2 regions of the Thermoanaerobacterium xylanolyticum LX-11 genome follow, and region 2 is predicted to be linked to the other one. Evidence: riboswitches for the same ligand, from Rfam matches in the RefSeq annotation. Region 2 holds a riboswitch; the other holds the start of a gene.
The links. Region 2 has a riboswitch for fluoride ahead of THEXY_RS03105 (cation:proton antiporter). Riboswitches for the same ligand answer to the same signal wherever they lie in the genome.
Positions count from the first base shown of each region.

Region 1: linked by a shared signal. The riboswitch ahead of crcB (fluoride efflux transporter CrcB) and the one ahead of THEXY_RS03105 (cation:proton antiporter) in region 2 are both predicted to bind fluoride.

Region 1 is NC_015555.1:54,521-58,958, reverse strand. It holds gene THEXY_RS00290 (DUF2508 family protein) at 1-21, opposite strand, end outside; gene THEXY_RS00285 (HD-GYP domain-containing protein) at 70-1,251, opposite strand; gene crcB (fluoride efflux transporter CrcB) at 1,294-1,665, opposite strand; gene crcB (fluoride efflux transporter CrcB) at 1,665-2,066, opposite strand; fluoride riboswitch at 2,123-2,183, opposite strand; gene recR (recombination mediator RecR) at 2,238-2,837, opposite strand; gene THEXY_RS00265 (YbaB/EbfC family nucleoid-associated protein) at 2,851-3,186, opposite strand; gene dnaX (DNA polymerase III subunit gamma/tau) at 3,256-4,438, opposite strand, start outside.
Region 2 is NC_015555.1:622,283-626,720, reverse strand. It holds gene THEXY_RS03115 (dynamin family protein) at 1-633, opposite strand, end outside; gene THEXY_RS03110 (universal stress protein) at 733-1,152, opposite strand; gene THEXY_RS03105 (cation:proton antiporter) at 1,154-2,281, opposite strand; fluoride riboswitch at 2,450-2,509, opposite strand; gene THEXY_RS03100 (MutS-related protein) at 2,600-4,096, opposite strand; gene THEXY_RS03095 (MutS-related protein) at 4,093-4,438, opposite strand, start outside.

The DNA.
Region 1 (4,438 bases), 570 kb from region 2:
AATTTTATATAGCGTGCCCATATAATACCTCCTCATCCATATTATTGACAGTTATATGGATGAGTATACTTATTTGTTCACTTTTTGTATTTCTCTTATTATCTCCAGCGATTTCCCATCTACCTTATTTTGCTTGACCAATTTATAGATCACATCGATTGCTTCAATATGTGACACACCTTTTCTATAAGGTCTATCTTCTGTCAGTGCTTGGTATATATCGCAAACAGCCATAAGCCTTGAAATTCCATCAAGGTCTTCTCCAGTAAGTCCTTCTGGATACCCTGAGCCATCCAATTTCTCATGATGATTTGCAGCCCATTCAGCTATATCATCAATTCCTCCTATCTCACGTAGTATTATTTTAGTAAAGTATGTATGTGACTTTATCGTCATAAATTCTTTTTCGGTAAGCTTTCCTGGCTTGTCCAATATTTCATTTGGTATGGCCAACTTGCCCAAATCATGCAAAAGACCTGATATCTTAACCTTTTGAACTGTAATTTGATCGTATCCAGAAATTGTAGCTGCTTTATGAGCAATTTCAGAAATGCCTTTTGAATGGTTGTACGTAAAGTGGCTTTTGTTATCAATTATTTTTGAAAAAACTTCAGCGATATTCTCAAGAGCATCTATTCCGAGCACCATAATTTCATTTTTTATGTACGGTTTTAAGACATCAAACTGATTATAATTTTCATAATCCAGCCAAAACTTTTCTTGTTTCATTAGATCTTTAAACACACTTACCAATAGTGGATTAAACGCCTTTCCGGATTCTAAATCAAGCCATTTCTTTATGTTTTCCCTTGTATCGTACTCATTGAGTTTCTTGGATATAATGCTGTACCTTATGTCAAATTGATCTGCTAAATATATTATCTGTGCTTCTAAAGGAATGGAGTTTCCACTAAGATGGAAATACCCACTTCCATCCCAATTTTCATGATGATACTTGATGATTTCAGAAAACTCATCCCCTTTCGGCATTTCTTTTACAAATTCGCTTCCTTTTAACGAATGCTTCCATGTGCTATCATGGTTAATGTCCTCAACTATATCGCTTTTTCCTATATCGTGTAAAAAGGCAGAATAAAAGATCTTATATTCTTCGTCGTTTTTAACGCCAATATTTCGTGCCAGTCTTATGCCAACATAGGCAACTTTTCTCGCATGTCCAAAATTTCTTTTTTCCATCACATCTAATGATAGCGATAACGCTGAAAGCAATCTAAAATAGTCTAATATCAAAATCTCATACCTCCCTCCTTCTATACTTCTATAATACATTATTTAAAACAAACTTCCAATATAGTATCCTAAAAAAGCGCCAATAAGTCCAACAACGACAGTAACAGATGAATACAAAAATGCATGTATATAATGTTTTTTTCGAAAAAGATCTATTGTCTCATGAGAAAAGGTAGAATATGTAGTAAAAGCACCTATAAATCCTGTCATGATAAACAATTTTACATCATTATCAAATAGATGGATAAGCTTAGGACTTGATAAAAAACTTAATAATAAGGCACCTGTTACGTTTATGATAAATGTTTCTAATGGCACTACAAATTCCCTACTCTCTTTTATGTGTCTGGATATTTCATACCTTAATATTGCTCCCAAAACTCCTCCAAAGCCTACTAACAGCATATTTAGCATCAATTTTCTTCACGCCCTTTAATTATTTTTGCTGTCTTATCTCCTAACTCAAATCCCATAAAAGACATAATAAATCCTATAAGTATTGACAGAAGGACATACGTTACTGCAACTGCGATTCTCCCATTTCTCAGTAGATCCATAGTCTCTTTAGTGAACGTAGAAAATGTAGTGAAGGCACCTATAAATCCTGTCGTAATAGCAAGTCTTATATTGAAATTTATATTAAATTCTTCCAGGGTTAAATTTGAAATATAGCTCAGCAAAAATGACCCAAAAATATTTATAAAAAATGTCTCAATAGGAAATACAGTATGCAATATACTTTGATAATAAGTAGAAATTAAATATCTTAATATTGCCCCAAAAAAGCCGCCTACTCCTATATAGATGTATTCCATGAAAATCACCCTTCCATTTTCATTTTAAGTAATAAATATACTCCTATCAGGTAGTATACCCAATAGGAGCCATTAGCATCATCGCATTTAATGGTGAGCTCCTTCACCAGTCTTAATTATATTATAATCCAAACAAATTTTATGTCAAATTAATTTTCAGTAAACTTTAATTTACATTTCCCTTCTGCCTTCTAAAGCTCTGGACAGTGTTACAGAATCTGTGTATTCGAGGTCACCGCCTACTGGTACACCGTGTGCAATTCTTGTTACCTTTATTCCAAAAGGTTTTATCAGCTTTGCAATGTACATGGCAGTTGCCTCGCCTTCTATATCTGGATTTGTAGCTAATATTATTTCATTGATTTCAGCATCTTTTATCCTCTCCAACAGCTCTTTTATCTTTATATCCTCTGGCCCTATTCCATCCATAGGCGATATTGCACCGTGAAGTACATGGTATAATCCTCGATATTCCCTCGTCTTTTCCATCGCTACTACGTCTTTAGGATCGGAAACTACACATATGGTATGTGTATCCCTCGTCTCGTCACTGCATATACTGCAAAGCTCACTGTCAGTAAAGTTATAGCACTTTTTACAGTATCTTAAATTGTTCTTTGCTTCTAAAATAGCATTAGACAAATTGACAACATCATCTAAAGGCATATCTAAGATGTAAAACGCCAGTCTCTGAGCTGTCTTGCGTCCAATGCCGGGGAGTCTTGATAATTCATCAATAAGCCTTGACAATGACCTCGAATATACGTTCATTAATTAACTCACCTCAGAACAAGCCAGGTATGTTGAAACCTCCTGTTATTTTTCCCATCTCTTCTGCAATCATCTTTTCAGCACTTCTTAAAGCTTGATTTACTGCAGCCAATACAAGATCCTCCAGCATCTCTACATCGTCTTTGTCAACGACATCCGGATCGATCTTTATACTTATAAGTTCCTTTCTGCCATTTGCCACTACCTTTACAGCTCCACCGCCTGCAGACTCCTCAACCGTCTTGTTTTCAAGCTCCTCCTGCATTTTCTTCATTTGCTCCTGCATCTGCTGCGCTTGCTTTATCATGTTGTTCATGTTAAAACCGCCAGGAAATCCTCCTTTAGCCATCCAAATACCTCCTAATTAATTTTGTATTCTCTCTTATTTATATGCTAATTTTGACTTAGTAGTGATTAATCAATCTATTATTTCTACATCGCCAAAATATTTTTTTACTGCCTCAATTAACTGTTCATCTTCATTTTTTTCTTCTATAGCAAAAACTATGTTGTAATCATTACCTGTCAGTCTTTTAATAACATCTTTGATGTAATCTTTATTTTCGATTTTATTAAGTTCTTCTTTATAAAACACATGCTCCTTTGGATATTCTATCACAAAATTGCCATCTTTCAAATACGGTTTGCCTAAGCTTAAAAAAGAAAAAATCATCGGCCTGTCTTTCATTATCATACTTAACAGTTTTTTGAAAACTTCATTTACATTTATCTCAATGTTCTTATCTACTTTATCAACTATATCATCAGTTTTTTTCGCTTCTTTTTTTATCACTACATCATCAAAAACCCCTTCAGATTTTAAAGTTTTATCATTAGCGACAATATCCTTCTCTACAAACGGCATCATCTTACCGCTTTTAATCACATTCTCCAACTTATTTAGTCTATCTAATATGCTGTCTATATCAGGTGAGATTTCCGGATTTATAAGCTTAAGCAATGTTATCTCCAGCATTATTCTGGGAGATTGAGCATATCTTATTTTCCCCTGAAGATCTATCAATTTCTCTAACGCATTTGATAAAAACGCCATATCAAATAAAGATGCCTTCTCGATTACATCATTTATCTCTGTTTCTAATATCTCTTCTGACTCATCACCACATGTTTTGTATACAATCACATCTCTCAAAAAAGATAACAGAGCTTTCACCAAATTATTTACGTCTATGCCGTAAAGCATCAACTTATCTATCTGTTTTATGATTTCTTTTCCATCTCTATCGTTTAAACTATTCACTAAAGCAAACAACGTATCATCATTTACAGTGCCGAGTATATCGCACACATCATCATACGTTAAAACATCGCTGTATGAAGCACACTGCTCAAGTATGCTTATAGCATCCCTCATAGAACCATTTCCATGCTTGGCAATCAGTGCAATTGCTTTACCGTCTATATTTATTTGGCTGTCTTCAGCTATTTTCTTTATATTCTGTGAAATGACTTTCGATGATATCCTTTTAAAGTCAAACCTTTGACACCTTGACAAAATAGTTGCAGGTATCTTGTTTGGCTCAGTTGTAGCTAAAATAAATATCGCATGCTGTGGAGGCTCTTCAAGTGTTTTTAAAAGG
Region 2 (4,438 bases):
TATCTCATCTAATTCTATTTCACTTACATAGTCAATTTTGTTTAAAACAAAAAATATCTTGTTGACATTCTCTGATATTTGAGACAAAAACTCTTTTTCCAATTCACTTATAGGAGGATCCACCGAAAGTAAAAAAATCACAGCATCAGCTTTATTTATATAACCATATGCGACATCTGTATTATGCTTGTATACCGATCCAATACCAGGTGTGTCTATAATTACTACATCATTGCTTACAAACTCAAAAGGATATCCTATATGTATCTCTTTGACTTTTTTTATGTTTTTAGGATTGTTCTTCTCTGTGCAGTATAAATCCAATTCTTTTACATCAATATTATCAATCCTACCATCTTCGTACAGTACTTTTGCCCATACTTCAATACTATATTGAACTTTTGTTATAACAGATGTTAAGGGAACGACTCCTGTAGGAAGCATATCAATTCCCAATATATAATTGGTGAATGTCGATTTTCCTCTTTTAAATTGTCCTAACACTACAAGATAAAAGACATTACTGCTAAATTTATCTTTAATATCTGATATAGCATCTTCTATTGCTTCAACACTTATATCTTTTGATATACTTTCTACTTTTTCAAATATTTCATCTAATTTTTTCCTCATACTACTATATCGCTCCTTCATTGGATTACATCCATATTGTAAATTTGAAATTCAGGTATTGACATACCTGAATTTCAAATTTTATATAGCCACTACATATTATTTTACAATAAGAACAGAACATTTTGCATGCCTTGCTATGTTTTCTGCAACGTTTCCAATAATATACCTTTTTACACCGCTATTACCTTTTTCACCCACAACTATCAAGTCACATCCATGTTTTTCTGCAAAGCGGATTACTGAATCCACAGGATGACCTGTTATCACTTCTGTAAATACTTTTATCCCTTTTTCATTAGCCAATTTCCTTGCATTTCCAAGTATCTTCCCATAATATAATTTTGCTGAATTTAAAGCCTCATCTACTTCGTCTTTTGAATTTACAAATTCCGGAATATTAGCAACCGATATCAAATATGCTTCACTATTATTTATTTGCGCTAATTCTAAAACAAATTCATATGCTTTATTTGCATATTCCGACCCATCATACGCAAGTAAAATTTTTTTAAACATTCTAAATCTTCCTTTCTATATCATAATCTTGCGGTCTGTAAAATTTTTCTGCAATTAATGTAGGTACAATTGCACTTAAAATAACTACAGTAACAAGAATAGTGTACTGATTACTTGTTATTATTTTATGAGTTAATCCAAACATTGCTGATATTGTTCCAAAAGTAAGACCTGTAGACATTAGAAGAGTTGTATACATTCCTTCTTGTTTTGAAAATTTAAATACCATAGTAGTTGGTTTTACCGCTATATATTTTGTTGCAATTTTAATTAAAAGTAATATAACAATCAAAAGAATATTTACTATTACACCATGAAGAGAGACGTATAATCCCGCTTTTATAAAGTAAAAAGGTGTAAAAATAGCAAATGCTATTGATCTCATACGGAATAATAAATTCTTTTCTTTTACAAAAAAACCTGATACCATTAATCCAAGTATATATGCCGGAAGAACAGCTTCACTATTTGCCATAGAGGCTAATCCACCTGTTAAAAATAGAAAGAAAAATAGATATTTTATTTCTAATTGCCCTACTTTATTGCCATATACTGCAAAGAATTTTTTTGTAGCAGAGGGCATAAATACAGCTACTACTACTGTAATAACTACAAATAACAACATCCACTTGTTATAGTTTGCAAAAAGTATCCCAAGCACTAAAACTGTACCAAGATCATTGATAAAACAAGCAGCTAAAATAATTTTCCCAAGTTCCGTTTCATTAAGTCCACTTTCCACCATTACAGCATACACAACTGCAACAGAAGTTGTTGAAAGAGCAATGCCAGCAATTTCAGAAGCTTTAAGAGTCCAATCTGCAACAAAATGCGTAAAAGCAAAAGCTCCTGCAAAAGGAAATATAAGAGCTAAAAGCCCTATTGTGATGCTCTCTTTAAACTTTGACTTTAAGACTATTGGATCAACTTCTGCTCCGGCTAAAAATGTCAAAAAAACGCTTCCAACGCCTCCTAAAAACTCTACCCACTGATTTGTTTGAAATCCTAAATAATTGCCAGCAATAACCCCTACCAAAATCTCAATTAATGATATAGATATACCCGTCCAATCAGCAACCAATCCTGCTATCAAAGCTAAACCTAACCACCAACTATAAGTCAACCACATTAGTACAACCCCCTAATTATTCCATTTATTATGAATTTTTTTGTTAAAATGGTAGGAGCTATCAGCATCCTGGTGCATTGCGCGAGCTCCATCGCTGAACATTTCAAAATATTACACTTTTCTTAATATCACCCCCTATAAAAGAAAATAGTTCCTACTGGTTTTTTAAACCACGTAGGAACTATTAGCCTTATGGCAGTTTGAGTGAGTTCCATCACCTTTATGCATCTGTTAATACAATTATACCTAAAATATTAAAACTTTTCAATATAATAGTAAAAATAAAAATCTCAATCTCTCCATCAAATTTTAATCAAATCAAGAATTTTTAAATATCTTCTTGTACAAATCTTCTCCATAGCTAGTCTTTAGCGGTTCACCCTCAACTAATTTAAAAGATCTTTCACCATTAGGTTTTCTTTCGGCTCTTAAAAAAATCGCATTGTCCATTTTTTTATCGTACAAGCTGCGTGATAATTCATAAAGATGAGTGACAAAAAATATCTTTACTTTAACTTCCAGTAATGCACTTATTATCTGTCTTGAAATCTCTGAGCCTTCCCTTTCATTTGTAGCTGCAAATGATTCATTAAAAAGTATCATGGAATTTTGCTTTATATTATCAACAATATCACTCATCCTGCTTAATTCTTCGTCTAATTTACCGCTGTTCATTTCTTCATCTTCTTCTCTTTTAAAATGTGTAAATAATCCAATACATATATTTGATGAAAATTTCTCTGCTCCCACAAACATGCCAGACTGCATCATTAACTGCGCCAGGCCAATGCTTCTTAAAAATGTCGTTTTTCCCCCTTGGTTAGCACCTGTTATGACGAAAAGATCTTTTCTGTCAGCATTCAAATCATTTGACACTACTTTCTTTTTCATCGTCAGAGACAAGCTTATATCATATAAACCCGAATAAGAGTGTCTTCTATTCTCTGCAGATAAAGGCACAGGAAAGCATATAGGTTCACCTATTTTAGTAAGTTCTTCATACAGATTAATGCATCCTACATAAAAGGCTAATTCTGTTTTAAGCATTTTAAAAAAGCCATTAATGTGATCTGCAGACTGCGCTAAAGCATTTGCTGCAAGATTTATGCCTCTATCTTTTAATTCTGATAAAGCCTTCATGCCACTTTCATCCCGATCGGCAATGTAAAAAGTAAAAGCCGAAGCCTTTTTGGAAAAAATCTTTTCAATTAAACTCTGTTTGATTTCATTAGGCCTTCTGAGAATGTAATTAATCCCTTTATTACCTTTTCCCAATTCCGCACTTATCAATACTCCATTTTCAAATTTCAATTCTTTTAAATGTGTTTTTACAGTTTCAATGTACTCATCATTTAATTCTTTTTGTAGCATTGAAAATAATGATTTAAAACCTTCTGATTCAAATTTGTGAAAATGTTCTTCCGCAATCTTTCTCAATTTAATAAGCATATCAACATACATGTACATAAGCTCAATTGAGCTATGCAAAATTGACGATGGATAGCTGCTAAAAATGCTCCAAAAATTTTTTTTCTCATTTTCCAATGTTTCTACCGCAATGTCATAAATGCTTCTTATTATAGAGGGATATTTTAGACAATCTTTGAGAATATCCTGACGATAAATTATCTCATTTACATCATTTATACTTGTTAGAATGACTTTATAAGCTACATCGTACAAAAACTCATCACCTTGTGCCATAGCATCAAAAACCGCATTCAATCCCAAATCCTGTACCAATATTTGTTCATTCCATGGCAATTCCTGTTTCATATCAAAATCGCGATTTTTGTACAGCAAAAATGTCTTCATCTGTTTACACGCTCCTTAATATGCTCATAGGTAAGTCTGTATTTTTCCGCAATTGTAATGGCATAAGACAAACCATCAGCAGGCTTTCTTACAACCTTATAGGTTCTAAGCGATGGATTATCAGGTACGACCGTACTAACTACACTTACAGTCTTTTCGTTATAAGTGGATAATTCATCTATAAATGTAACCCAAACACAAAGCAAATCCAGATCTATAATTCTATCCATTACCTTTTTGCTGAGAAAAATAGCATCTTCCAGAGTAGTAGAAGTAAATATTTCATTCAGTATAACAATGCTATCTGACGTAGCTTTTGAGAGAATATCATAAATCCTAATC